DNA from 3 places in the Sporofaciens sp. St.21A7 genome. Region 1 is predicted to be linked to each of the others. Evidence: predicted binding sites of a transcription regulator. Region 1 holds the regulator's gene; each other region holds the start of a gene.

Region 1 (10,584 bases):
GGACGGTACTGCGGTCAAACGGGTGGGCGAAAAGATTTTCCCATATGCGCAGGAGAATATTGACCGTATGCTGACGGTGGAGGACGACGAGCTGATTGGAGCGTTTTTGGATTTGGTGGAGAACCATAAGATGGTGGTGGAAAATTCCGGGCTTCTGACGGTCGCTGCCTTGAAGCAGCTTGACTTGAAGGGGAAGAAGGCTGTGGCGATTTTGAGCGGCGGCAATATGGATGTGATTACCATGTCTTCCATCGTACAGCATGGGCTGATTCAGCGCGACCGGATTTTCTCGGTGTCTGTACTGCTTCCGGATAAGCCGGGCGAGCTGGTAAGGGTGGCGGCTACTATTGCGGACGCACAGGGAAATGTCATTAAGCTTGAGCATAACCAGTTCGTCAGCACCAACCGGAACGCGGCTGTGGAGCTTCGTATCACTATGGAGGCGTTCGGGACGGAGCATAAGAATGAGATTATGAAGGCGTTGGAGGATGAAGGATTTCGTCCGAGGGAGATTGGGGCGAAGCTGTATTAGGATTGGCATATAGAGATGGTAAAAGAATTGAGGGAAAGTTACTTGGAAATGCTATATGCATGGCGCAATCAGCTTTAACTCAATGGGGTGAGTTTCTTACAGATAAAAATCAGGAAATTCCTGATGCAGGCGAACTGAAAAGCATAGAGGCTGGCGAGGGAGAATTTGTTAGTTTGATTCGTGCCGATATTAAAGACGGTCGTGCTGTAAAACGAACTGTCAGTATCCCGAAATGGATGGATGATAAAGTGATAGAATCTGGTTTAAGTTTGTCGAGAGTGTTGCAGAATGTATTAAAAGAGAGGTTGAATATTGGATAAACAGCAATTATTAGGAGTGTGGTTACACACTCCTTTTTATATGCACAGGGGTACGTAAGGAAATTAGCAGCTTTGGTGTACGGCACCCTGCCCGGCGGGCAGAGGAATTCTCTCTGCTCGATTTTATTGTCTATATAAGAAAATCTTAAATGATTAGATTTTTGGAAATATTTCTCTTGACAAAAAATGTATTATTGTATACAATTATACACGTTAATGGGTTAGGCTGAATGATAAGACATGACACGAAGGAGATGACATCTATGGAAAACAGAAAAGTATACCTGGACAAACACAGCAATCTACTGCAATTGGAGGAACACATGTACCCGCTGGTGGATGTGAAGAAGCCCAATGTATTTCGGAATCTGTTCCGTTATGACGAGATACCCAAGATTGCATTTAACGACCGTATCGTGCCCCATAGCATGCCAGACGAAATCTGGATTACGGACACCACGTTCCGGGACGGCCAGCAGTCGAGGGCGCCCTATAGCACCGAGCAGATTGTGAAGCTTTATGAGTATTTTCACAGGCTTGGAGGCCCCAACGGGAAGATTCGTCAGTGTGAATTTTTCTTATATAGTAAGAAGGACCGGGACGCGGTATATAAGTGCATGGAGAAAGGGTATAGGTTTCCGGAAGTCACCAGTTGGATTCGTGCCAGCAAGAAGGATTTTGAACTGGTAAAGGAAATCGGGATGAAGGAGACGGGTATCCTTGTCAGTTGTTCGGATTATCATATTTTTTATAAATTGAAGATGACCAGGCGGGAATGTATGGAGCATTATCTGTCGGTTGTGCGTGAGTGCCTGGAAACGGGCGTAAGTCCCAGATGCCATTTGGAGGATATTACCAGGTCGGATATCTATGGTTTCGTGATTCCGTTCTGTCTGGAATTGATGCGGCTTATGGAGGAATATCAGATTCCGGTCAAGATCCGTGTCTGTGATACTATGGGATATGGAGTGAACTATCCGGGCGCCGTGATACCGAGATCGATACCGGGAATTATATACGGAATCCGTGTCCATGCAGGAGTGCCAAGCGAGCTGATTGAGTTCCATGGACATAATGATTTTTATAAGGCGGTCAGCAATTCAACTACGGCATGGCTCTATGGGGCCAGTGGGGTGAACTGTTCGTTGTTTGGGATTGGAGAGCGCACGGGCAATACGCCGCTGGAAGCGATGGTGTTTGAGTATGCCCAGCTTAGGGGAACGCTGGACGGCATGGATACCACTGTAATTACGGAGCTTTCCGAGTATTATGAGAAGGAGATTGGATATAGGGTTCCGTCAAGGACGCCCTTCGTGGGCAGGAATTTTAACGTTACGCGCGCGGGCATCCATGCGGACGGGCTGTTGAAGAATGAAGAGATTTACAATGTGTTCGATACAGATAAGTTCCTAAACCGTCCTCCCCTTGTGGCTGTGTCCAATACGTCCGGGCTTGCCGGAATTGCCCACTGGATCAATACATATTTCCATTTACCGGAGGAAAAGCAGGTGGATAAGAATTCGGAGCTGGTCACTATGGTGAAGGCTTGGGTAGACAAGGAGTATGAGGAAGGGCGTGTGACGGTCCTGACTGATGAGGAACTGCTTGGAGTGATTGAGAGTGCTAGCAAGCAGTTGGGATGTGAATTGATGTGACACAAAAGAGGATAGGAGAGAAGGAAAGGAAGAAATGGAAGAGTATCAAGACCGTTCATTGCGGGGCAGGGTGTTCCGGAAGCTTAGGGAAGACATCCTGTCAGGGGTCTATCAGGAACGTGATGAACTGCGGGAGATTACCATCGGGGAGGAACTTGGGGTCAGCAGGACTCCGGTGAGGGAGGCGCTTAGGCAGCTGGAGCTTGAGGGGCTGGTGAAGATTATCCCCAACAAGGGAGCTTATGTGACCGGGATTTCCCGCAAGGATGTTGCAGATATCTATAAGATTCGCTCCATGCTGGAAGGAATGTGCGCAAGGTGGGCGACGGAGCATATTACGGGAAAACAGATTGAAGAGCTGGAGGAAGTATTGCTTTTGTCGGAGTTCCATTTGCGTAAGAAGAGCGAGGGGCAGACGGAGCAGGTGACGGAACTGGACGGAAAGTTCCATAAGATTCTGTACGAAGCCTCGAACAGCCGGATTTTGGAGCATGTGCTGTCAGATTTCCATAAATATGTGCAGATGGCGCGGGCATTGTCTGTGGGGGAGAAAAACCGGGCCAGGAAATCCATACAGGAACACCGGGAGATTCTGGAGGCAATCAAGAAGCGCGACGGGGAGCAGGCGGAGAAGCTGGCGAACCGGCATATCATGAATGTGATGAAGAATCTGCATCTGATGGAGAAGGAAGAAGCCGTCGAACCGTTATATGACGAAGAATAAGGAGGTATTTTACTATGGCAAAGATTAAGATGACAACACCAATCGTAGAGATGGATGGAGATGAGATGACCCGTATCTTGTGGAAGATGATTAAAGACCATCTGCTAGAGCCGTTTATTGAACTGAATACGGAATATTATGACCTGGGGCTTGAGCATCGGAACGAGACGGACGACCAGGTGACGATTGATTCGGCAAACGCTACGAAAAAGTATAAGGTAGCCGTGAAGTGCGCGACGATTACACCCAATGCGGCGCGTATGACGGAGTATGATTTGAAAGAAATGTGGAAGAGCCCCAACGGGACGATTCGGGCGATTTTGGATGGTACGGTCTTCCGTGCGCCGATTGTAGTTAAGGGAATCGAACCTTGTGTGAGGAACTGGAAGAAGCCGATTACCATCGCCCGGCATGCTTACGGGGATGTGTATAAGGGGTCTGAGATGAAGGTTCCGGGAGCCGGGAAGGTGGAGCTTGTGTATACGGCGAAGGATGGACAGGAGACAAGAGAACTGGTCCATGAGTTCGACGGCGCGGGGATTGTGCAGGGAATGCATAATGTCAACCAGTCTATTGAGAGTTTTGCGAGAAGTTGTTTTAACTATGCGCTGGATATTAAGCAGGATCTCTGGTTTGCGACTAAGGATACGATTTCCAAGAAGTATGACCATACGTTTAAAGATATTTTCCAGGATATTTATGACGGGGAGTATCAGGAGAAGTTCAAGGAGGCGGGAATTACATATTTCTATACCTTGATTGACGATGCCGTGGCGCGTGTGATGAAGTCTGAGGGCGGGTATATCTGGGCATGTAAGAACTATGACGGGGATGTGATGAGCGATATGGTCTCATCTGCCTTTGGCTCTCTTGCCATGATGACCTCTGTGCTGGTGTCTCCGGACGGGTATTATGAGTATGAGGCGGCCCACGGGACGGTGCAGCGGCATTATTATAAGCATCTTGAGGGGGAAGAGACGTCTACCAACTCCGTAGCGACCATATTTGCATGGACGGGAGCGCTTAGGAAACGCGGAGAGCTGGATGGGAATCAGGAATTGATAGATTTTGCGGACAGGCTTGAGAAGGCCACGGTGGATACGATTGAAGACGGGAAGATGACGAAGGATCTGGCATTGATTACGACGATTGAGAATCCGACGGTGCTGAACAGTGAGGAATTTATCAAGGCGATTGCAGTGAGGTTATCTTAGTGTGGCAGGACTTTGCTGCAATCAGCCTGTCAGGAGGTTATGCGTATGGGGCTGTATGTGAATCCTGGGAATTCAAGTTTTCGGACAGCCGTTAATTCGTTTTGAATTGGATGAATATGGACTGTGTTTTCCGGATAGCGAAGGAGCGCAGTGATGTCCAGAAGAGATATCTTGACTTCCTCAGGGGACTTTTTAAAGGCCAGGATTATGTTGAGCTTGCCTATATGACCGGAATCCTTCCGATCAAAAAGTATGGGGAACACTCGGCTATACGGAACTCAGCAAATGGTATGATGGATACTTGTTGAATGGACTGCATATTTATAATCCAAAATCTGTCGTTGATGTGATGCGGAAGAAAAAGTATAAAAGCTACAGGACCGGAACGGAGACATATGAGGCATTAAAGATGTATATCGACCGGAATTTTGACGGTTTGAAAGAAGCGGTAGCCAAGCTTCTGAATCATGTGCAATGTAAGATAGATCCTTCAACATCTCAGAATGATATGACTACATTTAAGACAAAGGATGATGTGTTGACACTGTTAGTCCATCTGGGGTATCTTGCGTATGATGAAGACAAGGAAGAAGTATTTATCCCGAATCAGGAAATTTCCATGGAATTTTTAAGGGCCATAAAAGTTGGTGGCTGGGATGGGCTTATACGTGCATTAGAGCAGTCGGAGAAGCTGCTTGAGGATTAGCCTGTTAAAATGGGTGCCGGGAAATGGTGCATTTCTGCAATATTTCCCGGCGCCCTTATTTACATTTCTTTGGAATATTTTCTGGCATAGTATGCGTAGGAGCCGCCTAATATAAGCAATGCTGCGGCAGAGCCGATGATTCCCAGTAAATCGGATTTTGCCTCGATAAGAAGGAATGGCAGGCAAATCAACACGTATACCATAATGTCAAATGTCCGGGCTTTCGCTAAGTCATGGATGGTCCTGGTACGCTCGTCGTTTAGGTCGATGACAGTCTGGCGGCTCTCTTGGGGGTATTTCTCATACTGGTAGGTGGTTCCGAAGTAGTGGACTCCGTTTAAAGCCAGCAACATGCCTGCGTAATGGATGAGAGTCAGGCATACGGCGGCTGCCTGGCTGCCGAAGATGTGGAGATTTTTCAACATAGAGGCAATGGCGTACATTGGGAGCCCTACAAGGATATATGTCTGTTTTTTCTTTTTGGTGGTCATGGCTGCCCCTCCCTTTTTTGCAAAATGTGATGGAAAGTTTATTTTCCATACGTCCAGTATAAGGGGGAAGATAGAAAATGTCAAGTTAGCTTTCCGTGTTTTTGGGACAAATTTATCTGTGAAAACCATACCATTTTTTCTATGATAATGCTATAATAAAATAGTATGATGATTTGTCAAGCTAATGGCAGGCGGATAACATCTGGCTATTGATGTGAAATAATGTGTGGATAAGCCTGCGTATGGCTGGCTTACATTCTGATAGATAGATACATAGAGAAGGGAGAACGAGATGAAGATACTGATGATTAACGGCACCATGAGGCACGGCTCAAGCTATCATATCGGAAAGATGGTGATTGAAAAGATTGCGAGGGAAGAAGATCAGGTCATTGAGTTATTTCTTCCTAAGGATATGCCGGAATACTGCCGGGGGTGCGCGGCCTGTATTATGGAGAGCGAGAAGAAGTGTCCGGATTATCTGATGTATATGAAGCGGGTGACGCGGATGATTGATGAGGCGGATCTGCTGGTGTTCACGTCTCCGGTCCATGTGCTTCATGTGACAGGGGCTTTGAAGGCCCTGTTGGATCATTACGGATACCGGTTTATGGTGCATAGGCCGGCGGAGTGCATGTTTGGCAAGCAGGCTGTTTGCATTACTACCGGGGCTGGCGGCGGGATGAGATCCACGCTCAAGGATATCAAGAGCAGCCTGTTCTTCTGGGGCGTGGCGCGGATCTATACATACGGGATTGCCGTGGCTGCGGTACGGTGGGAGGATGTGCAGATGCCGATTAAGGAGAAGATCGTAAATGATGTGGATCGGCTTGCAATGAAGCTGACCCGGGATACCGCTTCCGTGACCCCGGCGTTGAAGACGAAGATTTTGTTCTATATCATGCGGCATATGCAGCAGAACGGGAAACATCTGCCGGATGTCACTTACTGGAAGGAAAAGGGGTGGCTTGGGAAGGAGCGTCCGTGGAAGAAGGCGGCGCAGGAAAGCAGGCAGGGGAATGAATGAAAAACGGGACGTAGTAACATGTTTTACTACGTCCCTAATTCTTCCCAACGCTCATATAATACTTCTAATTCCGCTGCAATCGAAGCCTTTTCGTCCGCCAATTCCTGGCACTTCATGGAGTTGGTAAATACTTCCTCCTGCGCCATCATACGGTCAATCTCAGCATCCCGCTCCTCAAGGGTGGTGATGCGCTCCTCGGTCTTTTTCAGTTCGTTTAAGCGTTTCCGCTCCCTTGCCTGCGCCTCTTTCTGTTCCTGCCAGCTTAATTTCGATTCCGATACGGTTCCGGCAGAGGAAGAAAGCGCTTCCTCGCCTCCGGCATAAGCGGCGGTCAGTTCTTCCCGTTTTTCCAGATAATAGTCGTAATTCCCGATATAGTTGACGAAAGTGTGGTTGACCAGTTCCAGAATCCGCGTCGCCGTCTGGTTGATAAAATACCGGTCATGGGACACATAGAGCAGAGTCCCGGTATAGTCGTTCAGCGCCTTCTCAAGGATCTCCTTGGAGGTGATGTCCAGATGGTTCGTGGGCTCGTCCAGAATCAGGAAGTTCGCCCGTGAAAGCATCAGCTTCGCCAGTGAAACGCGGCCCCGCTCACCGCCGCTTAAATCCCCGATCCGTTTGAATACGTCGTCCCCTGTGAACAGGAATGCCGCCAGCATGTTGCGTATCCTGGTGTTGGTAAGCTCCGGGTAGTCGTCGGAGATTTCATCGAAAATGGTCTTTTCCATGTGGAGTACATGGTGTTCCTGGTCATAATAGCCGATTTCGACGTTGGTTCCCAAGGTGAACGTCCCTGTGTCGGCAGGTAGTACCTGGTTCAGGATTTTCAGGAGCGTAGTCTTTCCCGTCCCGTTGTCCCCGATGACGGCGATATGTTCCCCACGTTTGATTTCAAAGCTGACATCCGTGAACAATACCTGATTGGGAAAAGATTTGCCAAGGGAATCTACGGACAGCACGTCATTGCCGCTGATACGCGAGGGTTCCAATGTTAAATGGATTTCGGTATTCATTTCGGCAGGTTTTTCTATGGGCTTGATTTTTTCCAGCATTTTTTCCCGGCTTTCCGCCCGCTTGATGGACTTTTCCCGGTTAAATGAGCGCAGTTTTTCGATGACTGCCTCGTGGTGTTTGATTTCCTGCTGTTGGTTTAAGTATTCTTTGAGCCTGGCTTCCCTAAGCTGCCTTTTTTTCTCGGCGTAGGCGCTGTAGTTTCCTGTATAGACCATGAGTTTCCCAAGTTCGATTTCTAAGATTTTCGTAACGACCCGGTCCAGGAAATATCGGTCATGGGAGACGATCAGTACGGCTCCAGGGTAATTCAAAAGATAGGTCTCAAGCCATGCAATGGAGTTTAGGTCCAAGTGGTTAGTCGGCTCGTCAAGGAGCAGGATGTCTGGTTTCGTAAGCAGGAGTTTCCCCAGAGACACCCGTGTCTTCTGGCCTCCCGAGAGGGTGGCTACGGGCTTGGAGAAATCCTCTTCGCCAAAGCCAAGTCCTTTGAGGACGCCTGTAATCTCGCTTTCATAGGCGTATCCATTATCACGCTCGAAAGCGGCGGTCAGCCTGTGGTAGGTCTCCAGACGTGCGGCAAGGGCGTCCCCTTCCAGAGATTTCAGTTCCAGCTCAATCGAACGGATCTGCTGCTCCATGGCGATAATGTCTGCCTTGGCCAGTTTTACTTCTTCATAGATGTTACTGCCGCTTACCATGTCCTGATGCTGGGCGAGATAGCCCAAAGTCTTTCCTTTGGTCAGGACGATTTCCCCGCCGTCTGTGGGGAGTTCGCCGACAATCATCTTGAACAGCGTGGTCTTTCCGGCGCCGTTTGGCCCTACGAGGGCGGCTTTTTCGTGGTCTTCTATATGAAATGAACCTTCCGTGACGATGACATTTTCACCGAAGGATTTGCAAAGTCCGTGGCATGCCAGTATCATGATGTCCCTCCTTTTTTGTGTTTCCTGTCTGTGGTTTTGGCCGATCAGACGTTGTAATTGAGTAAATGAGCCTGCTTTTTTGGCAGGCTGATACCCTTTCATTATAACGAAAATTATACAAAATACAACTAAAAGTTTGACTTTAATCTAACAATTCTATATAATTGGGTATTAGAAAGGAAATGGAAGGTGAATTAAAATTGGAAGAAAGAGAAATTTCCCAGGCAGTCATACGAAGGTTGCCCAGGTATTACAGATATCTTGGTGAGTTATTGGAGAACGGGGTAGAGCGGATCTCGTCCAATGACCTGAGCAGGCGGATGAAGGTGACGGCATCCCAGATTCGTCAGGATCTTAATAATTTCGGCGGATTTGGGCAGCAGGGATATGGATATAACGTGAAGTATCTTTATACGGAGATCGGTAAGATCCTGGGCTTGGAGGAAGATCACCGTATGATTATCATAGGCGCCGGTAATCTGGGACAGGCCCTGGCGAATTATGCGGCATTCGAGAAGAGGGGATTCATCCTGAAAGGAATTTTTGATGTGAACCCAAGGCTTGCGGGCATGACGATACGGGGCGTACCGGTTCGGATGATCGAGGAGCTTGGCGAGTTTGTGAAGGACAACGAGGTAGAGATTGCGGCTCTTACCATCCCTAAGGACCGGGCGGTGGAGGTGGCGGATCTCCTGGTCGCCAACGGCGTGAGGGCAATCTGGAATTTTGCTCACACAGATTTGAACCTGCCGGAGCATGTTATCGTTGAGAATGTGCATCTGTCGGAGAGCCTGATGCAGTTGTCCTATAAAATTAACAGGTTCAATGAGGAACACAAAAAGTAATGATTGAAAGACTGTATGGAAATTGCTTTTAGAAAAAGTATTTTTCATACAGTTTGTTGATTTTACCCGCTGTATCCTGCTGCCGTTTGCGTCCGGCCGGGAAGGTATGGGGAATAAGGAGGAACATATGCGATATCTGGTGAATGGCGCTCAGATGAAGAGGGCGGATCAGTATACCATCCGGGAGGTGGGAATCCCCTCCTTAGAGTTGATGGAAAGGGCGGCGGTTTCCTGTGTGAAGGTGATGGAGGAAGAAGGGCTTGACTTGTCAAGAGCCTGTATCGTCTGCGGCTCCGGAAATAACGGAGGGGACGGGTTCGCCATAGCGCGGCTTCTTTGGCAGAAAGGATACGCCCCGCTTGTATGCTTTGTCGGTAACGCTTCCCATTGTACGGAGGAGACGAAGCGTCAGATGGAGCGGCTCTTGGAAATCGGCGGCGAGATATGCAACGAATTTAAGGATGGTGAATATAGTATCATCATAGATGCTGTTTTCGGCGTAGGGCTTAGCAGGAAAGTCGAAGGAAAATATTTTGACATTCTGGAGAAGATGAACCGGGCGGGCGGCGTGAAGTTTGCCGTCGATATGCCGTCAGGTATTTCGGCGGATACGGGAGGCGTCCTTGGGACTGCATTCCGGGCAGACCTGACGGTCACATTCCAGTTAGAAAAACTGGGGCTTGTGCTGTACCCGGGAAAAGAGTATGCGGGGAAGGTGTCGGTTACGGACATCGGAATCCATACGGAAGGACTTTCCAAGGAATCTAGGCTTATGTATCTCTGTGAAAGCGGGGATTACAGAAAGATGCTGCCTGTGCGCAAGGCGGATTCTAATAAAGGGACCTATGGGAAACTGTTGGTGATTGCCGGAAGCAAAGGGATGTCCGGCGCAGCTTTCCTGAATGCAAAGGCGGCTTATCTCTCAGGCGCGGGACTGGTGCGGATCTATACGCCAGAGGAGAACCGGGTTATCTTGCAGCAGCTTCTTCCCGAGGCGGTTATTTCTACTTATACGGAGTACCGAAAGGAGGAACTGAAAGGGCTGCTTTCCTGGGCGGATGCAATCTGTATCGGTTCGGGAATCGGGACAAAAGAGACGGCGTGCAAGCTGTTAGAGACGACGCTTCAGA
Region 2 (10,584 bases), 470 kb from region 1:
GGCTTGTCGTCATAGTCGCCTACAAGCCCGCCCCATAAAGCATAATCAATGACAGAATGCTTGCTGATCTTACTCATTTTAAGGTCGAAGATTTCCTTATTCATCAGAGAAGGGTCATTGTTGAGCGGCATATCGATCAATGTCGTACATCCCGCAACTGCCGCCGCCCGGGAACCCGTCTCAAAATCTTCCCTGTACTCAAATCCTGGCTCATTCAGATGTGCATGGCAGTCGATGATGCCCGGGAATACATAATTACCCTTGGCATCAATGGTCTCCTTCGCCTCTGCTTCTGTCCCTGCTGCCAGGAATGCCGCATACTTGCCGTCCTGAATCGCAATGTCTGCCTCATAGATACGGTCCGGGGTCACAAGCCTGCCGTTTCGAATCACTAAATCATACATAACATACCTCCTAAAAAATTTCTACCGGTCAACCACATTTTAACTATCTGTATACTATTTTAATCCAAAATGATATAAATCACAATAGCACAAAACAGAGAATATTTTCCATCGTTTTTGTATATAATGCACAATTCTTCCCCAAAAACATCGTTAATATATTATCATTATGCACTAAAATTATAAACCAGATTTTAATTCTTTATGATTGTATTTTTTTGCTTTCTCTGATACCATATATAAAATGAAGACCAAACCTTGGGGATACACCGAACCCAAGCATTTGCCACATTACGGCGCACCGCCGCCATGCAAAGGAGCCGAACTATGGAATATCAAATCAAACAAATATCTTATTATGCGGAAAATATACTAGAGCGCCTTATGGCAGGAACCGTCCATTCCGTATACCGCCGCACCATCAACCTTACGGACGGCAGGCAGATTCTTTCCTTACAGACAGACCATTCACCCCTGTCCCCAATCAGCCTCATCACAGGACTTACTGCCGACGGCTTTGGGCGCCTTACCGTCAGCCCCGGCGATACCGTCCATTTTCAAAAAGACGGCATTCTCATCTCCGGCGACGGCAAAGCCCCTTGTGCTTCTTACCGTTTTACCTTTAAAGACCCGCAGCATTATGACTTAAAACTGTCAAAGGCGCTGGACGCCCCCTCGCGTCTTGCCCTAATCGGCAGTATCCGGGAAGCCGTCTCAAAGGCACAGACAGGAGGATTCACCATTCTGTTTAAGGACTGTCCTTGCCGTCTCCTTGATTCGGACAACGAATCGCCTGCCGGGACGAATACAGACGGCTCCTTATCCCTCGTACTCCTTGCCGCAAAAAACGATATCCTACGCTGCAATAAACTCCTGCTTGACAGGAAATATCAGGAAGCTGCACTGGAACTGCTCCGGCTTCTTGGATTAGGATGCGGCTTGACCCCAAGCGGCGATGATTTCCTGTGCGGGGTACTGGCAGGTATACTCTTTTCCGGCAACACAGACCATCCCTTCGCTAAAATGGTAAAAAAATCGGTCGAAGCCCGGCTCGCCGACACCATCGACATCAGCGCGGCTTTCCTGTCCTGCGCCCTTAAAGGCCAGTTCAGCCTTCCGGTCGTCAGCCTGTATGGCCTGCCCTCATCTGACGAAATCCTTACTGCCTTCTCAGCGGTGGGGCACTCCTCTGGTATTGACACCCTCTGCGGTATCCTCTGGAGCCTTATACAGATCCGTTGAACGGCTATTTCCTTGCCATATAACCGCCAAAAGAAATAAAAAGGGATTGTCACGGCACTGCAATTCTTCGCCTGACAATCCCCTCTACCTTATCGTGTCATATCAAACCAGCCAAAACCTTCACTAAAGTTTCAAGTAGTTCTCCAGAACATCCTTTAAGTCAGCCGTAATTCCATAATCAGCAACACCATAGATTGCTGCGTTTTCATCCGTATTGACCGCCACGAACAGCTTCGTATCCTTGATGCCCTCCGTGTGCTGGATCGCACCCGATACGCCAAAAGAGATACAAATCTTAGGACGGATGGTAAGCCCCGTCTGTCCAATCTGATGATTGAACGGAATCATCTCGGAATCTACCATCGGCCTTGTACCGCCAATGGCTCCGCCAACTTTTTCTGCAAATTTCTCAAGCAGGGCAAAATTATCATCTTCAAGGACTCCTCTTCCGCCGACTACCACAACCTCGGCTCCAAGGATGCTTCCGGTCTCGTTCTCTGCCTCTGCCTCTTCAATAATCTCAATCTTGGAATCAGTAAGCCTGATATCATCAAAATATTCGATTTTGGCCTGTCCGCCTGCCGCTTCTTCCGAAGGCGCATACACGCCCGGACGAATCGTCATCATCTGCGGATAGTATCCGTCTCTCGTGATAATTGTTACGAAAACATTTTCTCCAAAGGACGGCTTATTCTGCTTAATATAGTAAGAACCGTCTTCCTTCGTCCCTACCAGTACCTCCGTACAGTCTGCAGTCATTCCGCAGCCTAACTTCATGGCTACCCGTGAGAAGATGGAACGTCCCTCCGGAGTCGCCGGAATCAAGACGCTGGACGGATCGATTTTTTTCAGCATTTCTGCAATCGCCTTGCTTACGGCGTCGTCCTGCTGCGAACAGTCACGCCCAGCCTTTACAGCGTAGATTTCCTCCACGCCCAGCTTGTCAAGGTCAGCCACAATGCCGTCAGTCTCTTCCGCCAGCACGATTGCCTGAACCTTCTCGCCGGTGGTCTTCTGAATCTCCTTAGCCGCTGAAACCAGTTCTGCAGCTACCGGCTCCAATTTCCCCTTATAACTTTCTGCATAAACACAAATTCCATTAGCCATTGGTCTACTTTCCTTTCTCCTCTTCAATCAGGTCGTAAAGCTTCTTTGCAAGCTCTGCCGGTGTTCCCTCCAGCATAGTCGCCTTTCTTCCGGCCTCTGGTGAGAAAGAATCCACCACTGCCGTCGGGGAACCTGCGATACCGACCTCCTCAAGAGGCAGCCCCAGCTCCGCATTGGTATATGTCACAAGCGGCTTACTCTTCGCTGCACGTTTGGTGCGGAGGGTCGCAAGACGAGGTTCGTTGCATCCGAAGTTAAATGAAATCATTGCCGGAAGTGCACACTTGATACTCAGCCGTTTGTCATGGAACTTCTTCACAGCCACAATCTTGTCTGCCTCTGCCTCGTCATACTTCATTCCCTGCGCCTCTACCACATGGGGAATGTCGAGACAGTCAGCAACCATTGCGCCCACCTGTCCGGTAGCGCCGTCTGCCGACAACGCTCCTCCCACAATCAGGTCAAACTCGCCATATTTCTTAATTGCCGCTGCCAATACCTTTGCCGTCGCAACCGTATCTCCGCCTGCAACGGCTCTGTCTGTCACCAGACATGACTCGTCGCATCCAAGCGCCATGGCGTCCCTTAACGCCTTCTCCGCGTCCGGCGGCCCCATGGTGAAGACCACAACCTTTCCGTCCGTCTGCTCTTTCAGAAGCATGGCTTCCTCGATTGCATTCAAATCAGCCGGGTTCACCATACCTTCTGAGCTCGCCCGCACAAGTGCATGAGTCTCCGGATCTACGGATACATCGTTTGAAACCGGAACCTGTTTAATAAGAACTGCTATATTCATGGTTTCCTCCTGAATCGTTTTCTGAATTCACTCACTGTTTTTCTTCTACAGGAGACGCTTAAATGCCCAATTCTCCAGCAATGGCGTACTCTCGCCGCGCATGATTAATTTTGCAAGGTCGCGTGTTGCAGCCGGAGCTTCGATCACGCCGTTCCCGCCGTATCCTGTGGAAAGCATGTAGCCTTCTACCGGGGTCTCGCCTAAGATTGGCCAGAAATCCTTAGGCTCTGCACGGTAGGATAACCAGGAGGATACCAATCCGCTGTCTACGATTCCAGGAACCTTTGCCTCTAACTGGTCAAGCAGGAAGTCGATGAAGTAATCGTCTGTTCCGCCTGTCGCCGGCAATTTATCCGGATCCCACTGTCCCGCATGCATCGGGTTGCTCAGATCCATGGATAAGTGTGACTTACAGATAAAGATGTTGTCGCCGGCCCTGAGTCCGTAGAACTCTGGATATTTCAATACAGGGAAGGTGTAGTCAAGCTTCTTTCCCGGAGGGCATAAGAAGAAAGCTTCTGCCTTGGTATGCCAGATCGGTACGTCTAAGCCTACCATCTCACCCGTAAACTTGCTCCATGGCCCGGTACAGTCAACAACTACGTCAAATTCATATTCCTGTCCGTCGTCCGTTTTCAGGCCCTTCACCTTCTTGTCCTCAACTACGACCTCTGTCACCTTGACACCAGTCTTTACCACGCCGCCGTTCTTCTGGAACTTCTTGGCATATGTATTGGAAATCATGGTTCCGTCGAAGTACCCGTCGTCTGCCGTGTAACCTGCGCCGAGAATGTTGTCCGTGGAAATGTCCGGCAAGATCTCTTTGATACGGTCTTTGTCTGTGATGTACTCGCCTGTGTAGCCTGCTGCCTTTGCAAGGGCGATACCAGTCTTAATGACTTTCTCTACTTCCTCGTTGGTAGCTACAACCAGTGTTCCGGTCTTGTCAAAACCAGCGGACCCTTTCTCCTCAGCTTCCATCTTGAGATAAGACTCGAATCCGTAAAGCCTTACGTCCCAATACCTATTCTTGAGAGAGTCGTCAAACAGACATACCGTACCTGCTGATTTTGCCGTGGAAGCTCCTCCGATGGTGTCTTTCTCAAATACGATCACCTCTGCTTCTCCGTCATAAAGGCTTAAATGATAGCCGAGCGCCGTTCCGGAGATACCTCCGCCGATGATACCGATTTTTTTCTTTGCCATAGTGATTACCTTCCTTCTTTTTATTTTTCTAACATGGTTGTTCCATGTTATCTACGTTTAAAACTGCCTTTAGCAATACGTTGCATCCAATCTCAATATCCTTATCTTCCGTAAACTCATATCTGGAATGGCTGATTCCCTTTTCACTTGGGACGAAAATCATTCCTGTCGGGAATGTGCCCGCCATAATCAGGGAGTCATGGAACGCGCCGCTTGGAATGACGCTGTAGCCGATGCCAAGCTCTTTTACTGCCTGTTCCACACTGTCCTTCACCCACGCCGTCATAGGCGCCGGCTCATGGAAGGATGTGGGGACAAATGTATAGGAAACTCCATATTTCTTACAGATGTCCCCCAGGGATGCCTGCAATTTTTGTTCGATCAGAGACATGACTTCGTCATCCTGGTCCCTGATCTCCAGGCTGAATGTGCAGGTGCCTGGAATTACATTGACAGAATGCGGCGTCACTTTTATCGTGCCTACAGTTGCAACGGTAAATTCATTGCCGTACTCTGTTGTAACCTCTGGTATCTTGTTGATAAATCCTGCCGCAGCCACCAGCGCGTCCTTACGGTCTGCCATCGCCGTACTTCCGGCATGGTTCGCCTCACCGGTCACTGTGACGTCATAGCGGTTCACGCCTGCGATAGAAGATACGACTCCCACAGACGTATGAGTCTTATATAACCTTGCTCCCTGTTCCACATGGAGCTCTATAAAACAATGGACGGATTTCGGGTCTTTCGCCGCTTTTGGCATCTCTTTGCTTGTGATGCCGTAAGACTGCATGACCTTTCCTCTCTCTTCTCCGTAAATATCTAATTCTGAATCTTTGACTCCCGGATCCTGCCCGCAGATAGCGCTGCTTCCAGTAAGCCCTTTCCCGAACCGGAAGCCTTCCTCATCGGTAAATACAATCACCTCAATGGGGTGCTTGGGGACATATCCTTCCTCCCGGAACGTCTCGCAGACCTCAAGGGCGCCCACACATCCGAGAACCCCGTCATACTTCCCTCCATCCGGCACAGTATCCAGATGGGAACCCATAAGGATTGCCGGAAGGCTGTCGTCCTGCCCTGACATACGGCAGATTAAATTGCCCGCCTCGTCTACCCTGCATGCCATGCCAAGCTTTTGAGCCCAGGAAGCAAAGAGTTTTCTTCCTTTTACATCTTCTGTGGAAAATGCCATTCTGGTAAAGGTTCCGTCTTCCTTTTTCCCGCACTGGTAGATTTCCTCTAACCGGGAAACAACTCTTTTTCCGTTTGCTTTCATAGTCGCTGCTTCTTCCTCCTTTCATCATTCAGCATATTTCACAAATCCATATCTCTCAATATAGTGAAATTGCATAGAAGAACCCTATTAGATATATAAATCTTATCTATAGTTCACATTATAGATAAATAATTAACAATATACATTGGAGAAAAAGGATAAAAAAGGAGATATTCTTTATCCATTTTGGACAAATAATATCTCCAGCGCACTACCTTTTCATATCTTGTCACCAACCGGCAGGTTGATGACCTGCGTGCGCATCAGCGCACTACCTCTTCATATCTTGTCACCAACCGGCAGGTTGATGACCTGCGTGCGCATCAGCGCACTACCTCTTCATATTCTCAATCATCCTATGTACAATCAGCCCGATCCGGACCGCCAGCACTTCGCTTGCATTATTCATGTCAATTCCCGTAATCTTGACGATCCGGTCAATCCGGTACGCCGCCGTCTTGTAATGGATAAAAAGCTCCTGGGCCGTCTTCGTCAAGTTCTGGTTACGGTCAAGGTAGGTATTCAAGGTGAGAATCAGCTCTTGCCTCTGCTGCTTCTTATAATGGAGCAGCTTCTGCAGAGACTCCGGAATATACTCATAGAGTTCCTCCGGATTATCTGCCTTGCACAAGAGCTTAAAGATTCCCATATCGGAAAAAAATACGATGTGATGGTTCTGCTCGGCGCTGCGCTCCTTAAAAATGCCGATAAATTCCAGAGAATCCCGCGCCTCCTTAAAACTGTCCGAAAGTTTAAAAACCCCCTCCACTTCTTTTCCGACGCCGGCGCGGACTTTCAGGTTTTTATTTTTCTGGCAGATTCGTTTCTGGATCTTTTCCACCGTTTCTTTCAGCTCTTTACGGTAATCTTCCTGTTTCTGTTCCGGATATATCTGCTGTATCACGATTACCTGGTCCACGTCATTCCTGACCCTGACGTCTCCGAATTCATTTACCACAGCGTCCCTGAGAATACTGTCGAATTTGAACTGCTCGTTCAGCTTCTCGAACCCCCCGGTACACTCGTTCCACAGCTTGAAAATCAACACCCGGTAATTTGCGTCAACCGGAATCCCCAGGCGCTTGACCTCCCGTTCCAGCTCTTTGCGCGAATGGAAATTCCCGTTCAAAATCTGTGTAATGATATCATTCTGGAACTTCTCCTCTAACTCCTCCACCGTGTGCTGGCGAAACATCTCCTGTTTCAATGCCGTCACTGCATTCTCTACCGCAATATCATCCATATCCCCGAATTGGCTGTTGGACGCCGTTATGACCAGATAGACTCTGCGGTTATACATAATCCTCCACTTCACGATGTACTGGTAACATACCTTTGGCTCTTCATCCGTCAGGGTGACTTTCTGTCTCAGATATGTATAATTAGAGTAAAACTGAGGCTGATATTCCTCCGCATTGTCCGAGATTGCCATCTTCTGCGCGCTGCCTTCCGTCCCCGCCAGATAGTCCATATTCTGGTTAAAAAGAGCGGCGGGATTGCCAATCAGCTTCTCAAGGACATCCAGGATCTTCTGGAGGCTGTCCTCCCCGGAACCACGTAAGAATGACAGAGCCGTAAAGTTATCGTGGGTGGTCTTAAAATACTTGAGCCGCCGGACCTCCTCATTGAACAGCCGCTCCAGAATCGGCCTTAAAATCTCCCTGAAGGACAGCTCGAACGCCACTTCCAGAACCGGAACTGCGTATTCTTCCGCAAATTCCAGAATATACTTTACCTTCTCTTCAATGTCATCCACGTCGTTCCCACGCTTTATCACGATGGCGCTGACCCTTTTTTGCGCCAGTTCCCGAAAATAACTGTCAAATTCCTCCGATGTACAGAACTGGAACGCATAGAATCGTGTCAGCAACACTTCCCCGCCGCTAATAAATTTCACGATGTCCGGCGCTTCTATGATTGTTGCGCCCTTAATCTCATTGCCAAGGCCCGCCGCGCCGCCCAGAAGTTTTGCGCCGCTGAATATGTCGATATTCAGCATCTCTTCTACACTTAATCCCATAATGTACGTTCCTCCTCATAGGTTCTATTTTATCACATACGGGGCGGCTCTACAATCGAAAATATAGACTGAAAGATTGGCTACAGCAATGACGCCATGTATAAAGGCAGGTAAACAATCCCGTCTTCCTCTTTTAAATCCCCTGAGGGGATCGCATAAGGGATATACTCCAATAAGGTATATCATACTGCAAAAGGCCGCCGCACCAAACGATGCGCCAGCCTTTCCCACAACTTTTCCCTATCTGCACTTTCCCTACTTTTCTACTCCTTCAGTCTCAATGATGAACTTAGTACTTCCATTCATCCCTTCCCTGATTCCTGCAAAGGACTTATAACTCTTCCCCAGGTCTGACATTGCGTCAATCCTTGATTTTACAGACTGAATATCATTGTCAAATACATCCGTCAGTTTGTCAATGCCCGATGTCTTAAACTCTGACATTCCGTCGGCAAGCTGCCGGTTCCCATCGGCTAACGCGCCCGCCCCGTCGGCAAGCTGCCGGTTCCCGTCGGCAAGCGTCCCCGCCCCGGCAAAAAGTTTCTGGTTCCCGTCGGCCAAAGCCCCTGCTCCATCTGCAAGTTTCTGGTTGCCCGCAAAAAGCGCCCCTGCTCCATCTGCTAATTTCTGATTTCCTGCAAAAAGCGCTCCGGCTCCATCCGCAAGCTGTTGGTTTCCGCTAAGCAGCGCGCCCGCCCCAGAGGAGAGCTGCCGGTTTCCATCCGCCAGAGTATCGGCTCCGTTTGCCAAATCCTTCGCTCCGTTTGCCAGAGCATTGATTCCTGCAATCAACTGTGGGCTGCTGTCCTTCAACTGGCTTGCCCCATCCACCAACTGACCGCTTTTGCTGTTTAATTCTGCCGCACCTTCTGAAAGTCCCGCGATACCGGCAGATAAGTTTGACATCCCCTCCGACAAAGAAGCTGCTCCGCCTTTTAACCCGCCTGCCCCGTCGGCGCCGCCAAGCCCGGCCATCAAATTCTGCGCCCCGGCATCCAACTGCTCCACCGCTGCCGCCAACTGGGCGTTCGCATCTGCTCCTTGCGCCGCACCCTGGGCTGCATAGATGGAATTCTGTGCTTCATAAATCTCTGACATTGCATAATTGATGTCCGCCGAAGGGTCTGACCTCCCTACCGTAACAGCATCCACATAGCTGTCAATCACTGCCTGAATCTCTGCCGCGCTTATTTCCGTACCCGTCATCTCTGCAATCGCCAAAGCCGCGTCCGATGTCCCCACAACTGCATACTGGCCTGCTGCGGCATCTGCTCCTGCAAGGGCATTTGCCGCCCTTGTAAGCGCGCCGTCTGCCGCCCCAAGATTTCCCGCCACGCCTTCTGCCGTACTGCCTGCGCTGCCAATCAATGCTTTCAGGGCAGAACAGCCTCCGGCAAGCTCATATGCGCCGCTATAAGCGGCGTCTATACCGTTCTTCAATGTATCCGCTCCGCTTCCAAGCTCATTTGCCCCGTCCAGAAGCTGCTTACTTGCAGCATCTAGCTGTGCTACGCCGGAAGTATACGTCTTCACACCGTCTGACAGGTTCCCAATCCCTTCTGCCAGTACGCCGCTCTTACTGTTCAATTCATTTACGCCCTCTGACAATGTTTTTGAGCCGTCTGCAAGCGCCTTTGCCCCATCTGCTGCATTCTTAGAGCCATCTGCCAATGCCTTTGCTCCATTCACCGCCTCTTTCGTTCCTGCTGCCAGTTCTCTCGCCCCGCTGGCGGCTTCCTTCGAGCCGTCCGCCAATTCTTTTGCTCCGCTGGCGGCTTCCTTCGAGCCGTCTGCCAGTTCTTTCGCTCCGCTGGCGGCTTCCTTCGAGCCGTCTGCCAGTTCCTTTGCCCCGTCGGCGGCTTCCTTTGCCCCGTCTTTAAGCTTCTCTGCCCCGTCGGACGCTTCTTTCGAGCCATCTTCAAGTTTCCCGGAAGCATCCTCAAGCTCATGGATGGAATCCTCCAGGCTGTCGAAATCATGGACGTCGCTTAAATCAAACTCTTCCATAATCTCTGCGGAAGCCACCGTGATTGTAGGGCCAACCGAAGCATCCTTTACATCCGCCGTAATGGTCACGCTTTCAGGGATATCAAGATCCAGCTCTTTCAGTTTCAGGTTCTCGGAAAGTCCCGGGAAACCAAGCCCCACCACAATATTCTTGTCTGCATCCGACATGATTTTCCCGTTGTCGATTTCCACATTGGTATACTCGTCTATGGGGAGCATCATGGATGTCACCATGGTAAACGGCGTATACATCTCAACATTTTCACCGTCAATCTCAACATTCTCCTTTGAGTGGTTCTCATACTCGATATGGATTTCTACCTTACCGTCTTTTCCTGCCAGCTCTTCTGCTTTTATCTCTTTCCCGTCCAATTTATAGGAAATATTTACATCTACCGGCAGCTTCTCATCCGTAGTACCCTGATAATAAATGTCGCTGCCCTCTGACTTCCATGTCAGCTCCTCGCCGCTTCCTTTGGAAAATTCTTCCTCTCCCTTGATATTGCGGATATCCTTTAATCCTGAA
Region 3 (10,584 bases), 270 kb from region 1:
GTTTTGCAACAGCAGGAGGGAATAACGAGAGCGTTGGAGACGATAAATGAAGCGCTGAAAGCGGAAAGGGAGAAAGCGGCATGAAAAGAGAGGACATAGCAAAGCGCATAGCAGAGGATTTGCTAAATGATAATGCACTGGACGAGTGGAGCTTCAATTATGATACAGACGCAATCTTACAGCACGTACAGGACACTGTATTGAGCCATTTAAGGGATTATTCTTTATTAGCCGGTACAATATTCTAAAATAAAGATAACCGTTACATAGAACCGTATGAAAGGGTGTCTTGCAGTCAGCAGATGCCCTTTTTTGTAACGCATTTTTTGTGTGCTACCTCATGTGTGCTACTTGTGTGTTACTTGTGTGCTACCCGGCAAAATTTAAGGCTACCGCTGACACCTCACATCAGCGATAACCCTTGATTTTACACTATTTCTTAGAACTTCCCAGCCTTAGCCGCTTCCTCGATCGCAACTGCAACCGCAACCGTCATTCCAACCATCGGGTTATTGCCTGCGCCGATTAAGCCCATCATCTCAACGTGAGCCGGTACGGAAGAAGAGCCTGCAAACTGAGCGTCAGAGTGCATACGGCCCAATGTATCCGTCATACCGTAAGAAGCCGGTCCTGCCGCCATGTTGTCCGGGTGAAGGGTACGTCCTGTACCGCCGCCGGATGCAACAGAGAAATACTTCTTGCCCTGCTCGATACATTCTTTCTTATACGTACCTGCAACCGGATGCTGGAAACGTGTCGGGTTGGTAGAGTTACCTGTAATGGATACGTCCACGCCTTCCTTGTGCATAATCGCAACGCCTTCACGCACATCGTTAGCGCCGTAGCAGTTTACCTTGGAACGAAGCCCGTCAGAATATGGGATTCTCTGCACTTCTTTCAGCTCGCCTGTGTAATAGTCGTAATCCGTCTCAACGTATGTAAATCCGTTAATTCTGGAAATAATCTTCGCCGCATCCTTTCCAAGGCCGTTCAGGATTACACGCAGCGGTTTCTTACGTACCTTGTTCGCCTTCTCAGCAATACCGATAGCGCCCTCCGCAGCCGCAAATGATTCGTGTCCGGCAAGGAATGCGAAACAATCTGTCTCTTCTTCAAGGAGCATCTTTCCTAAGTTACCGTGTCCAAGCCCAACCTTTCTCTGGTCAGCAACAGAACCCGGGATACAAAAAGCCTGTAACCCCTCTCCAATGGCGGCGGCAGCCTCGGCAGCCGTCTTGCATCCTTTCTTAATTGCAATCGCCGCGCCTACGGTGTACGCCCAGCATGCATTCTCGAAACAGATTGGCTGAATCCCCTTCACCTGATTGTATACATCAAGCCCTGCATCCTTGGTAATCTTCTCAGCCTCTTCAATCGAAGCGATGCCATAGCTTCCTAATACTTCATTGATTTTATCAATTCTTCTTTCATATGATTCAAATAAAGCCATTTACTTGTCCTCCTACTCTTTTCTCGGGTCAATGATCTTCGCTGCGTCTGCAACACGTCCGTACTGTCCTTTTGCCTTCTCCCATGCGTCGTTTGGCGTATCGCCAGCCTTGATGAAGTCTGTAAACTTTCCAAGATTCACGAACTGGTATCCGATAATCTCGTCATGGTCATCCAATGCGATTCCGGTTACATAGCCTTCTGCCATCTCCAGATAACGAGGACCCTTTGCCAATGTTCCATACATAGTACCAACCTGTGAGCGAAGTCCCTTTCCAAGGTCTTCAAGACCTGCGCCGATTGGAAGGCCGTCCTCGGAGAATGCACTCTGGGTTCTTCCGTATACGATCTGCAGGAATAATTCTCTCATAGCGGTGTTAATTGCATCACAGACAAGGTCTGTATTAAGCGCTTCCAAGATTGTCTTGCCCGGGAGGATCTCAGATGCCATAGCGGCAGAGTGAGTCATTCCAGAACATCCAAGCGTCTCAACCAATGCTTCCTGGATAATACCATCCTTAACGTTTAAAGTGAGTTTGCAGGCTCCCTGCTGCGGTGCGCACCAGCCAACGCCATGTGTCAGGCCGGAGATGTCTTTGACCTCTTTTGCCTTTACCCATTTTGCTTCTTCCGGAATCGGAGCTGGCCCGTGATTTGCACCCTGAGCTACAGGACACATCATTTCTACTTCGTGTGAATAAATCATTTTAAAACTCCTTTCAACTATGTATGATTTTTCTGTCGTAAGGCTTGTTATAACTTTAACACCATACTTATTTATATTTTCTCACATTATCTAAAATTCGTCAATTATTACTTCCTGATATTTTTACAAAAATTTTGCAAAAAAATGGTTGCAAAATCTAAAAAATTTGTTATAATACTACTTGTGGTCGTTAATACGGTTTCACATGCTGGAATAGCTCAGTCGGTAGAGCACTTCACTCGTAATGAAGGGGTCGTCGGTTCAAGTCCGATTTCCAGCTTTGTTAGAAAGACTGTAATTCTTATTACAAGAGTTACAGTCTTTTTGTTTCATAACCGTTTCCGATAATGCCCATGGTTTTACCATTTATTTCGTTTCTCATTATAACCATCTACATGCACAGTCATCTGCGGATACGGAATCTCAATCCCCTGTTCATCCAGCGTAAGCTTAATCGTCTCTAACAGACGCCACCTCGTCGGCCAGAACTCCTCATTCTTCACCCACGCCCTTGCCCCAAGGAGCACGGCGCTGTCGGCAAGCTCATCCACAAACACATTAATCTCTTCATCCTTCATCACACACGAATCCGCCGTCAGTATCTCCTCAATCAGCGCCTTTGCCCTGCGAAGATCCGCCTGATAGGATATAGATACCTTGAGGTCGAGCCTTCTCTCTGCCTTCGCCGTCGCATTCGTCAGGCTGCTGTTGGTCAGCATCCCATTGGGTATGACGATCGTCTTGTTGTCAATGGTGCTGAGCTTTGTGTAGAAAATCTGAATCTCCTTCACAGTCCCTTCATTCTTATTGGTATCCTCAATAATATAATCTCCCACCTCAAAAGGCTTCAGGAGCAGAATCAGCACGCCGCCCGCAAAATTCGACAGGCTCCCCTGTAACGCAAGTCCAATGGCAACGCCGCCCGACGCCAAAAGCGCCGCTACAGAAGCCGTATCCACGCCGAACTTCGCTGCAATACTGAAAATCAGCAGCGAATACAGCCCAACCTTTAAAAAGGAGTCCACAAACTGCACAACCCCTTTATCTGCACTGGAACGCTCAAGGGAGCGTCGCACCAGCTTTTGAATCCAACGGATGATAATCCTCCCGATAAAAAATACCGCCAGGGCAATCAGGACACGCACGCCAAATCCTGCAAGTTTCGGGATACTGTCCTGGATATACCGCGCAAAACGCCCCACTTCCTCTACCGTATCCTGTGTCACTTCCGCCACTTCCCCTGCGGCATTTTCCGCCACTTCATTGGCAGTGATTGAGCCTTCGTCCAACACCCTAAGCAGTATCATAGACTTCCTTCCTTTCTTTCCCCTTCTTTAATACCGGAGCGCAAGAAACGCACTCAGATTCCCTCTGACCGTCCCTGTACTGCGGTGTGAAAACAAAATGTCCGGGTTACAGTGGGTACACACATTTGTAACCGCAATCTGCTCTCTTCTGACTCCCGCTTCTGTCAGCACAATCTGGTTTGCCCTCCAGAGGTCAAGCTGATATTTTCCATCCGTCTTCTCATAGAACAACTCCTGCCACAGAGATTCGTCAAATGCCTCCTGAAATTCCCCTATCACGTCCCCGCTGACCTCATAGCACTCCTGGCAAATAGACGGCCCGATGGCGGCAAATACCTGCGCCGGGTCTGTCCCATACTGCTCCTGCATCAGCTCAAGCGTTACCTTTCCCATCCTGCCCACGGTTCCCCGCCATCCCGAATGGCTTAACCCGATAGCACGATGCACCGGATCAACAAAAAACAACGGCACACAGTCCGCATAAAATGTCACCAGACAGATTCCCGGCACATCCGTCACCATCCCATCCGTATCAAGGAACTTTCCGCCCCGGTCCTTCTCCTCAACCACAGCCACATTCGTCGTGTGAGTCTGGTGCGTATATGTAAAATCCGTTGGTTCTACCCCGATGGCCGCGGCAATCCTGCGCCGGTTCTCCTCAATCGCCTCTGGCTCATCCCCTCTGGTCGTACTGATATTCATCGTCGCACAATGCCCCTTGCTGACGCCTCCAAGCCTTGTAGAAAATCCATGCCGCACAACGCCAGTCTGCTCTAACAAGGGAAAGGAAAGATAAGGGACGCCCTTTTCCTCTCTCTCATCAAATATATGCTGTCCATTCTTATATTTTAACCCAAGGCCCATATTTTATCCTCCATGATTCGATTCACATCCATCCTCCCGCATAATCAAATGCATCCTGATACAAAGTCACCGTATCCCCCTCAAAACTTACCACGTCAAACCGGCAGGCCCTATCAGGCAAACCATGGCTTTTCATATAATAGAGAGCGCACTTTGAAATCACACTCTGCTTCCTGAAGCCGACCGCCTCCGCCGGATGTCCCTTTCCGTTGCCCGCCCTGTATTTCACCTCGCAAAAGACCAGATATTCCCCATCCCTTGCAATGATGTCAATCTCGCCTGACCTGCACCGAAAATTATACTCCAGAATCTCATACCCTTTCTCCTCCAGGTATGCCCCGGCCCTGCGCTCATACTTTTCACCGATTTTTCTCTTATTCTCTGCCATAGGATACCGCCGCCTCACATGCACCGCTTCATATATATTTCCCAACAAATGTCATCCTATGTATCGGAGAAACCCCAAGCTCCCGGATTCCTGCAATATGCGCTTTTGTCCCATATCCTTTATTGCTTGCAAAATCATACCCGGGAATCACACTGTCATATTCCACCATGAGGCGGTCCCGCGTCACCTTGGCGATAATGCTTGCCGCCGCAATCGACACGCTTTTTTCATCCCCCTTGATAATCGGGACCTGAAAAATATCCACCTCCGGGATAGTAACGGCATCATTCAGAAGAACATCCGGGCGTACACTTAGATTCGCAATCGCCTTTCGCATCGCCTCATAAGTCGCCTGAAGGATATTAATCTCGTCAATCCGCGCCGGGCTTACCATCCCAATTCCCGCCGCAACCGCCTTCTCCATAATCTCATCGTACAGAACTTCCCGCTTCTTCTCCGAGAGCTTTTTTGAGTCGTTCACCCATAAAATTTCACAGTCTTTGGGCAGGATTACCGCCCCAGCCACAACCGGTCCCGCAAGCGGTCCCCTGCCCACTTCATCTATCCCGCAGATATATCCGTATTTCTCATACTCTTTCTCATAAGCGCGCATCGCCTCAAGCCTCGCCCGCTCCTTCGCAAGCTTCTCTTCCCGCTTATTCATGGCGGATTACCCCCAGACTGTCAAAGGGATAAATCCGTACCCATGCTTTTCCAATCAAGTTCTCCCGTTTCAGCACGCCAACGCTTGCATCGCGGCTGTCAGAGCTGTGATTCCGGTTATCCCCAAGCACGAAATATTCATCCTCCCCCAGTTGGATTGGCGTCGCCGCAATCCCCGGGGAATCCATCACCTCCGCGCCGTAGACGTCGCTTGACAAAATCTCCCCGTCCACATAGGTATAGCCGTCCACCACCTGAACCGTCTCGCCCGGAAGCCCGATGATTCTCTTGATATAAAATGTATTCTCCTCATGCTGGTAGGGAAATACGATAATATCATAACGTTTCGGCTCCCAAAAACGATAGGACAGCTTATCCACGATAAGATTGTCACCGTCACTTAACGTAGTCTCCATGGAGGAGCCGCTGACCCGCGTCCTCTGTCCGACAAATGTGATAATCAGGTATGTCAGCCCGATAATGATCAGTATATATAAGACCCAACCTCCCAGTTCCCGGAGGATGCCCTTCTCTTCTTCCTGCCTTTCCATTACTACTGTCTCCTTCTTCCTGTCTTCTACAGACATTCTATCACACTTCCTGGGGATATTCCAGCGTCAGCCGCCCAATCCTTCCGCTGCGAAAATCATCCAGCAGAAGAAGCGCCGCTTTTCCCGTATCCAGCTCATTTCCCCGCAGAAGACAATGCCTGCTGCGCGCAATCTCTTCCAGCATACGGTACGGGCTTGCATCCACAGCCGGCTCCAGACGGTACTTCTCCTTTAGCCTCCCCGGATAATTCGCCTCCAGCACACGTAAAAGCTCCGCCGCCAGTTCCTCCGTATTCAGAATCTCATCCTTCATAGACCCGATAAAGGCCATCATAAGCCCCACTTGCTGGTCTTCAAACTTTGGCCACAGAATCCCCGGAGTATCCAGAAGCTCCACCTGCTTATTCAGGCGAATCCACTGCTTTCCCTTCGTGACTCCCGGCTTATTTCCAGTCTTTGCACAAGCCTTGCCTGCAAGGGAATTAATAAATGTGGACTTGCCCACATTGGGAATCCCTACTACCATCGCCCGCACAGGACGGTTCAGAATTCCTCTCTTCCTATCCCGCTCAATCTTCTCCCTGCACGCTTCCTGAATCACCTCGTGGACCGGCTTCATACCGCTGTTCTTCCTGGAATTCACCTTCGCCACAAGATAACCCCTGTCCCTGAAATACGCTTCCCAGGCGTCGTTCCACCGCTCCTCGGCAAGATCAGCCTTATTAAGAAGAATCAACCTCGCCTTATTCTTCCCAAGCTCATCAATATCCGGATTCCGGCTGCTAAGAGGAATCCTCGCGTCCACAAGCTCAATCACAAGGTCAACCAGCTTCATATTCTCCTGCATCATCCGTTTTGCCTTCGTCATATGGCCCGGATACCATTGAAAATGCATACTTCCTACTCCTTATGTTTTATCCATCCAAAATGTTCCCCAAAGGAAATAACAAACCACGCTTTCCCATAAATATATTCCCGCTTCACATTCCCCACGTCCGCATTCCGGCTGTCCTCACTGCTCGCCCGGTTATCTCCCAGGACAAAATATTCATCACCGGCAAGCTTCACCTTCTCCTTCACAATCCCCACGTCGTCAATGTCCGTCGTTACGTACCCTTCCTCCAACTTCTCTCCGTCGATATAAATTCGGTTTTCCATAATCTCCACCGTCTCCCCCGGCAGACCGATGATACGCTTCGTATAATAATGGACATTCTCATTCCCCTTGGGTTTAAATACAATAATATCCCCACGTTTCGGAGTCGTGGCATTATAAATAATCCGATTTACCAAAACCACGTCCCCGTTGCCAAGGACAGGCTTCATGGAATCCCCAACAGTGCTGACCTGCTGCCCAAAATACCAGACACACACAAACGCCAGAAGGCATGCCACGCCAATCTTGAATATCCATATCCCAATCGCCGCAAGCTTCTGTAGGTCGATGCGGAATTTGAATTTCTTTCTTCTGATTTTCTTAAAAAAACGTCTATTCCGTCTGCGTCCCATTTACTCCCCTTATAACAGAAAAAGGACAATATACGCTATGTACTTGTCCTTTTTAACCCGTCTCTTATTTTACTAACTCTTTTACCTTCGCCTTCTTGCCGACACGGTCTCTCAAGTAGAACAGTTTCGCCCTTCTAACCTTACCTCTTCTTACAACCTCAACCTTCTCAACGTTTGGTGAGTGAAGCGGCCATGTCTTCTCAACGCCGACACCGTTAGAATTCTTCCTTACAGTAAATGTAGCTCTTGAACCGCCCCCCTGTTTCTTCAGGACTGTTCCCTCAAACACCTGAACTCTCTCGCGGTTTCCTTCTTTAATCTTGCCGTATACCTTAACGGTATCTCCCACGCGGAACTCCGGCGCATTCTCTTTTAACTGCTCTTCTTCAATCTTCTTAATAATATCGTTCATTGTGTGACCTCCTTTTATTCCGGATGTTCTTAATACATACGTACCAGAGGACCATCTCTCTTCTTCACAACGTTTTATATTTTACCACATTCGCCGTCTCTTGACAAGAGTTTTCTCTCATTTTCCGTAAGCTCGGCTTTTTCAAGCAAATCCGGCCGAAGCTTTGCCGTCCTTAACACCGACTGTTCCCTGCGCCACTTCTCAATATTTCCATGATGCCCTGACAGCAGAATCTCAGGAACCCGCTTATCATGCCAGATTTCCGGCCGGGAATACTGGGGATATTCCAGCAGGTTATCCTGAAAACTTTCAAACTCTGCCGACACGTCATTGTGGAGGACGCCCGGCACCAGCCGGGAAATGGCATCTACCATAATCATAGCAGGCAGTTCCCCGCCCGTGAGGATGTAATCGCCGATAGACACATAATCTGTCACAATCTCCTCCACCACACGCTCGTCAATCCCCTCGTAATGGCCGCACAGGAAAATAAGCTCCTGCTCTTTTGCAAGCTCCGCTGCCATTCCCTGATTAAACGTCCTGCCCTGGGGAGAGAGGTAGATAACCCTCGGCTTTTTCGTTTCCCTGGGATTTTCTTCCTCCCTGTCTGGTATCCGCTCTTCTTGGCATACGTTCCCCCGCCGGGAAATGAGCATCTCCTCTACAGCCTTATACGCCTGATATACCGGTTCCGCCTGCATCAGCATCCCCGCGCCGCCGCCGTAAGGATAGTCGTCCACACTGTTATGCTTGTTAAACGCATAATCCCTGATGTTAACCGCATCAATGGACAGAATCCCTTTGTCCATGGCCCTTCCGATAATGCTGGTGTTCAATCCCTGCATCACCATTTCCGGAAATAACGTCATAATATAAAAATGCATCTTCTTGCTCCTACATCCTTTCATCTACTTGCGGCAAACCACAGGCTGCCATGGATTTGAAATTGTTAAATCAGCCCGTCCATCACATGAATCTTCATCTTCCTGCCCGGAATATCTACCTCTAAAATACATTCCTTGATTGCCGGCACGAGAACCTCGCCTGCCGACGGATGGTCAATCACATACACGTCGTTTGCCCCGGTCGCCATCACATCCTTCAGGACGCCAAAATCCTCCCCCTCATCCGTCGTCACCTGTATCCCAATCATATCCGTGATATAATACTCGTCCTCTTCAAGAGGAACCGCCTCACTGCGCTCTACCAGAAGCGGGCAGCGTTTATATCGTTCCACATCATTGATGTTATCATAGCCCTTGAATTTTAGGATCACAAACTGTTTGAAAAACTTGACGTTCTCAATCTCCAAGGGCAGCGTCTCTTTTCCCGTATCCAGAAGCACATGTTTTAAGTCCTGAAACCGCGTGGGATCATCCGTCGTCGGAAATACTTTCACTTCTCCGCGGATTCCGTGTGTCTGGGTGATGACTCCGACCTGTAATAATTCTTCCATAGCTTCCTATCTCCTAACATACACTCACTGAAAGTTTAAATAAGGACAGAACACAATATCTTGCGTCTGTCCCCCGGATAAATGGCATCCATTACCTTAATCCATAATGTCAACGATAACTTTCTTATCCTCTTTTGCGGCCGCAGCCTTCACAACCGAGCGGATCGCCTTGGCAATGCGCCCCTGCTTACCAATCACTTTTCCCATATCGAAATCCGCGACATGTACCTCCAGGACGATCGTCTTCTTCTCTTCCTTCTCAGTCACAACCACACTGTCAGGATCGTCAACCAAAGCTTTCGTAATGACTTCAACCAACTCTTTCATAATCAAGCACCTCAAGATTTATTTTTCAATTCCCGCAATCTTAAAGATCTTGTTTACAACTTCCGTCGGCTGTGCGCCGTTGTTCAGCCACTTCTTAGCAGCTTCCTCGTCTACCTTGATTGCGCTTGGCTCACAATTCGGATCATAAGTTCCAATCTCGTCAATAAACTTTCCGTCTCTTGGGGATCTTGAATCAGCTACGATAATTCTATAAAAAGGAGCCTTTTTCTGTCCCATTCTTCTTAATCTGATCTTTACTGCCATTGTATTCTACCTCCATAAAATATAAAATTCTTACGGAAAACCTGTCCATTGCGGTTCCCCGCTTACTGTGTATTTATATAACGCGCCATGCGCGGTTATACCATTTCACGAATGGCCGGCAAGGTACTCTTCCCTGTGTCTAGAACGGCAGACGGAACTTCCCTTTCCTGCCGCCTTTGCCCACCATCTTCATCAGCTTCTTCATCTCGCCGAACTGCTTCACCATGCGGTTGACCTCGCTGATATCCACGCCTGCCCCTTTGGCAATCCTGTGCTTCCTTGATGGGTTCAGAATGTCCGGGTTGCGCCGCTCCTCCAGAGTCATGGAATAAATCATAGCCTCCATCCTTGCGATGCCCTTTTCCGCCTCGGCAGTCTGCTCGTCGTCAAGACCCTTCATCTTGCCCATGCCTCCCATGCCGCCAAGGCCAGGCATCATGCTCATGATACTTCCAAGCCCGCCCATGTTCTTCATCTGGCTGATGCTTTCCAGATAGTCCTCGAAATCAAACTGGTTCTTCTTCAGCTTCTGCGCCATCTGCTTGGCTTTCTCTTCATCGATCTCGGCTTCCGCCTTCTCAATCAATGTCAGCACATCGCCCATTCCTAAGATACGGGACGCCATCCGATCCGGATAGAACTGTTCTAAGTCAGACAGTTTCTCCCCCATACCTACATATAAAATCGG

The links. Region 1 encodes Rex, which represses fermentation and respiration genes when NADH is low (regulators of the CRP and FNR family bind a similar motif). Its sites were predicted from a motif close to ATTGTTAANTANTTAACAAT; they were not measured.
Region 2: AC6I3O_RS16080 (Zn-dependent hydrolase) is a predicted target of Rex. The motif match lies at 6,152-6,171, and genes of this name have one in related genera.
Region 3: AC6I3O_RS15020 (iron-sulfur cluster assembly scaffold protein) is a predicted target of Rex. The motif match lies at 2,199-2,218, and genes of this name have one in related genera.

Annotation. Positions count from the first base shown of each region.
Region 1 is NZ_BAAGFN010000001.1:2,787,566-2,798,149, reverse strand. Features, by position in the region: gene ilvA (threonine ammonia-lyase) at 1-532, shown strand, start outside; gene AC6I3O_RS13725 (hypothetical protein) at 535-852, shown strand; gene AC6I3O_RS13720 (hydroxymethylglutaryl-CoA lyase-like TIM-barrel protein) at 1,116-2,507, shown strand; gene AC6I3O_RS13715 (GntR family transcriptional regulator) at 2,542-3,231, shown strand; gene AC6I3O_RS13710 (NADP-dependent isocitrate dehydrogenase) at 3,246-4,445, shown strand; gene AC6I3O_RS13705 (hypothetical protein) at 4,547-4,753, shown strand; gene AC6I3O_RS13700 (hypothetical protein) at 4,750-5,151, shown strand; gene AC6I3O_RS13695 (hypothetical protein) at 5,211-5,642, opposite strand; gene AC6I3O_RS13690 (flavodoxin family protein) at 5,935-6,669, shown strand; gene AC6I3O_RS13685 (ABC-F family ATP-binding cassette domain-containing protein) at 6,696-8,609, opposite strand; gene AC6I3O_RS13680 (redox-sensing transcriptional repressor Rex) at 8,810-9,454, shown strand; gene AC6I3O_RS13675 (NAD(P)H-hydrate dehydratase) at 9,582-10,584, shown strand, end outside.
Region 2 is NZ_BAAGFN010000001.1:3,253,688-3,264,271, forward strand. Features, by position in the region: gene allB (allantoinase AllB) at 1-404, opposite strand, end outside; gene AC6I3O_RS16060 (oxamate carbamoyltransferase subunit AllH family protein) at 732-1,646, shown strand; gene AC6I3O_RS16065 (electron transfer flavoprotein subunit alpha/FixB family protein) at 1,770-2,753, opposite strand; gene AC6I3O_RS16070 (electron transfer flavoprotein subunit beta/FixA family protein) at 2,758-3,549, opposite strand; gene AC6I3O_RS16075 (NAD(P)/FAD-dependent oxidoreductase) at 3,595-4,755, opposite strand; gene AC6I3O_RS16080 (Zn-dependent hydrolase) at 4,784-6,031, opposite strand; gene AC6I3O_RS16085 (PucR family transcriptional regulator) at 6,363-8,051, opposite strand; gene AC6I3O_RS16090 (hypothetical protein) at 8,307-10,584, opposite strand, start outside.
Region 3 is NZ_BAAGFN010000001.1:3,055,118-3,065,701, forward strand. Features, by position in the region: gene AC6I3O_RS15005 (hypothetical protein) at 1-84, shown strand, start outside; gene AC6I3O_RS15010 (hypothetical protein) at 81-248, shown strand; gene AC6I3O_RS15015 (GGGtGRT protein) at 440-1,450, opposite strand; gene AC6I3O_RS15020 (iron-sulfur cluster assembly scaffold protein) at 1,463-2,155, opposite strand; tRNA gene AC6I3O_RS15025 (tRNA-Thr) at 2,363-2,435, shown strand; gene AC6I3O_RS15030 (mechanosensitive ion channel family protein) at 2,515-3,462, opposite strand; gene pgeF (peptidoglycan editing factor PgeF) at 3,490-4,326, opposite strand; gene AC6I3O_RS15040 (YraN family protein) at 4,349-4,714, opposite strand; gene rnhB (ribonuclease HII) at 4,743-5,378, opposite strand; gene lepB (signal peptidase I) at 5,371-5,964, opposite strand; gene ylqF (ribosome biogenesis GTPase YlqF) at 5,969-6,823, opposite strand; gene lepB (signal peptidase I) at 6,829-7,437, opposite strand; gene rplS (50S ribosomal protein L19) at 7,502-7,849, opposite strand; gene trmD (tRNA (guanosine(37)-N1)-methyltransferase TrmD) at 7,924-8,733, opposite strand; gene rimM (ribosome maturation factor RimM) at 8,799-9,305, opposite strand; gene AC6I3O_RS15080 (KH domain-containing protein) at 9,402-9,632, opposite strand; gene rpsP (30S ribosomal protein S16) at 9,651-9,896, opposite strand; gene ffh (signal recognition particle protein) at 10,036-10,584, opposite strand, start outside.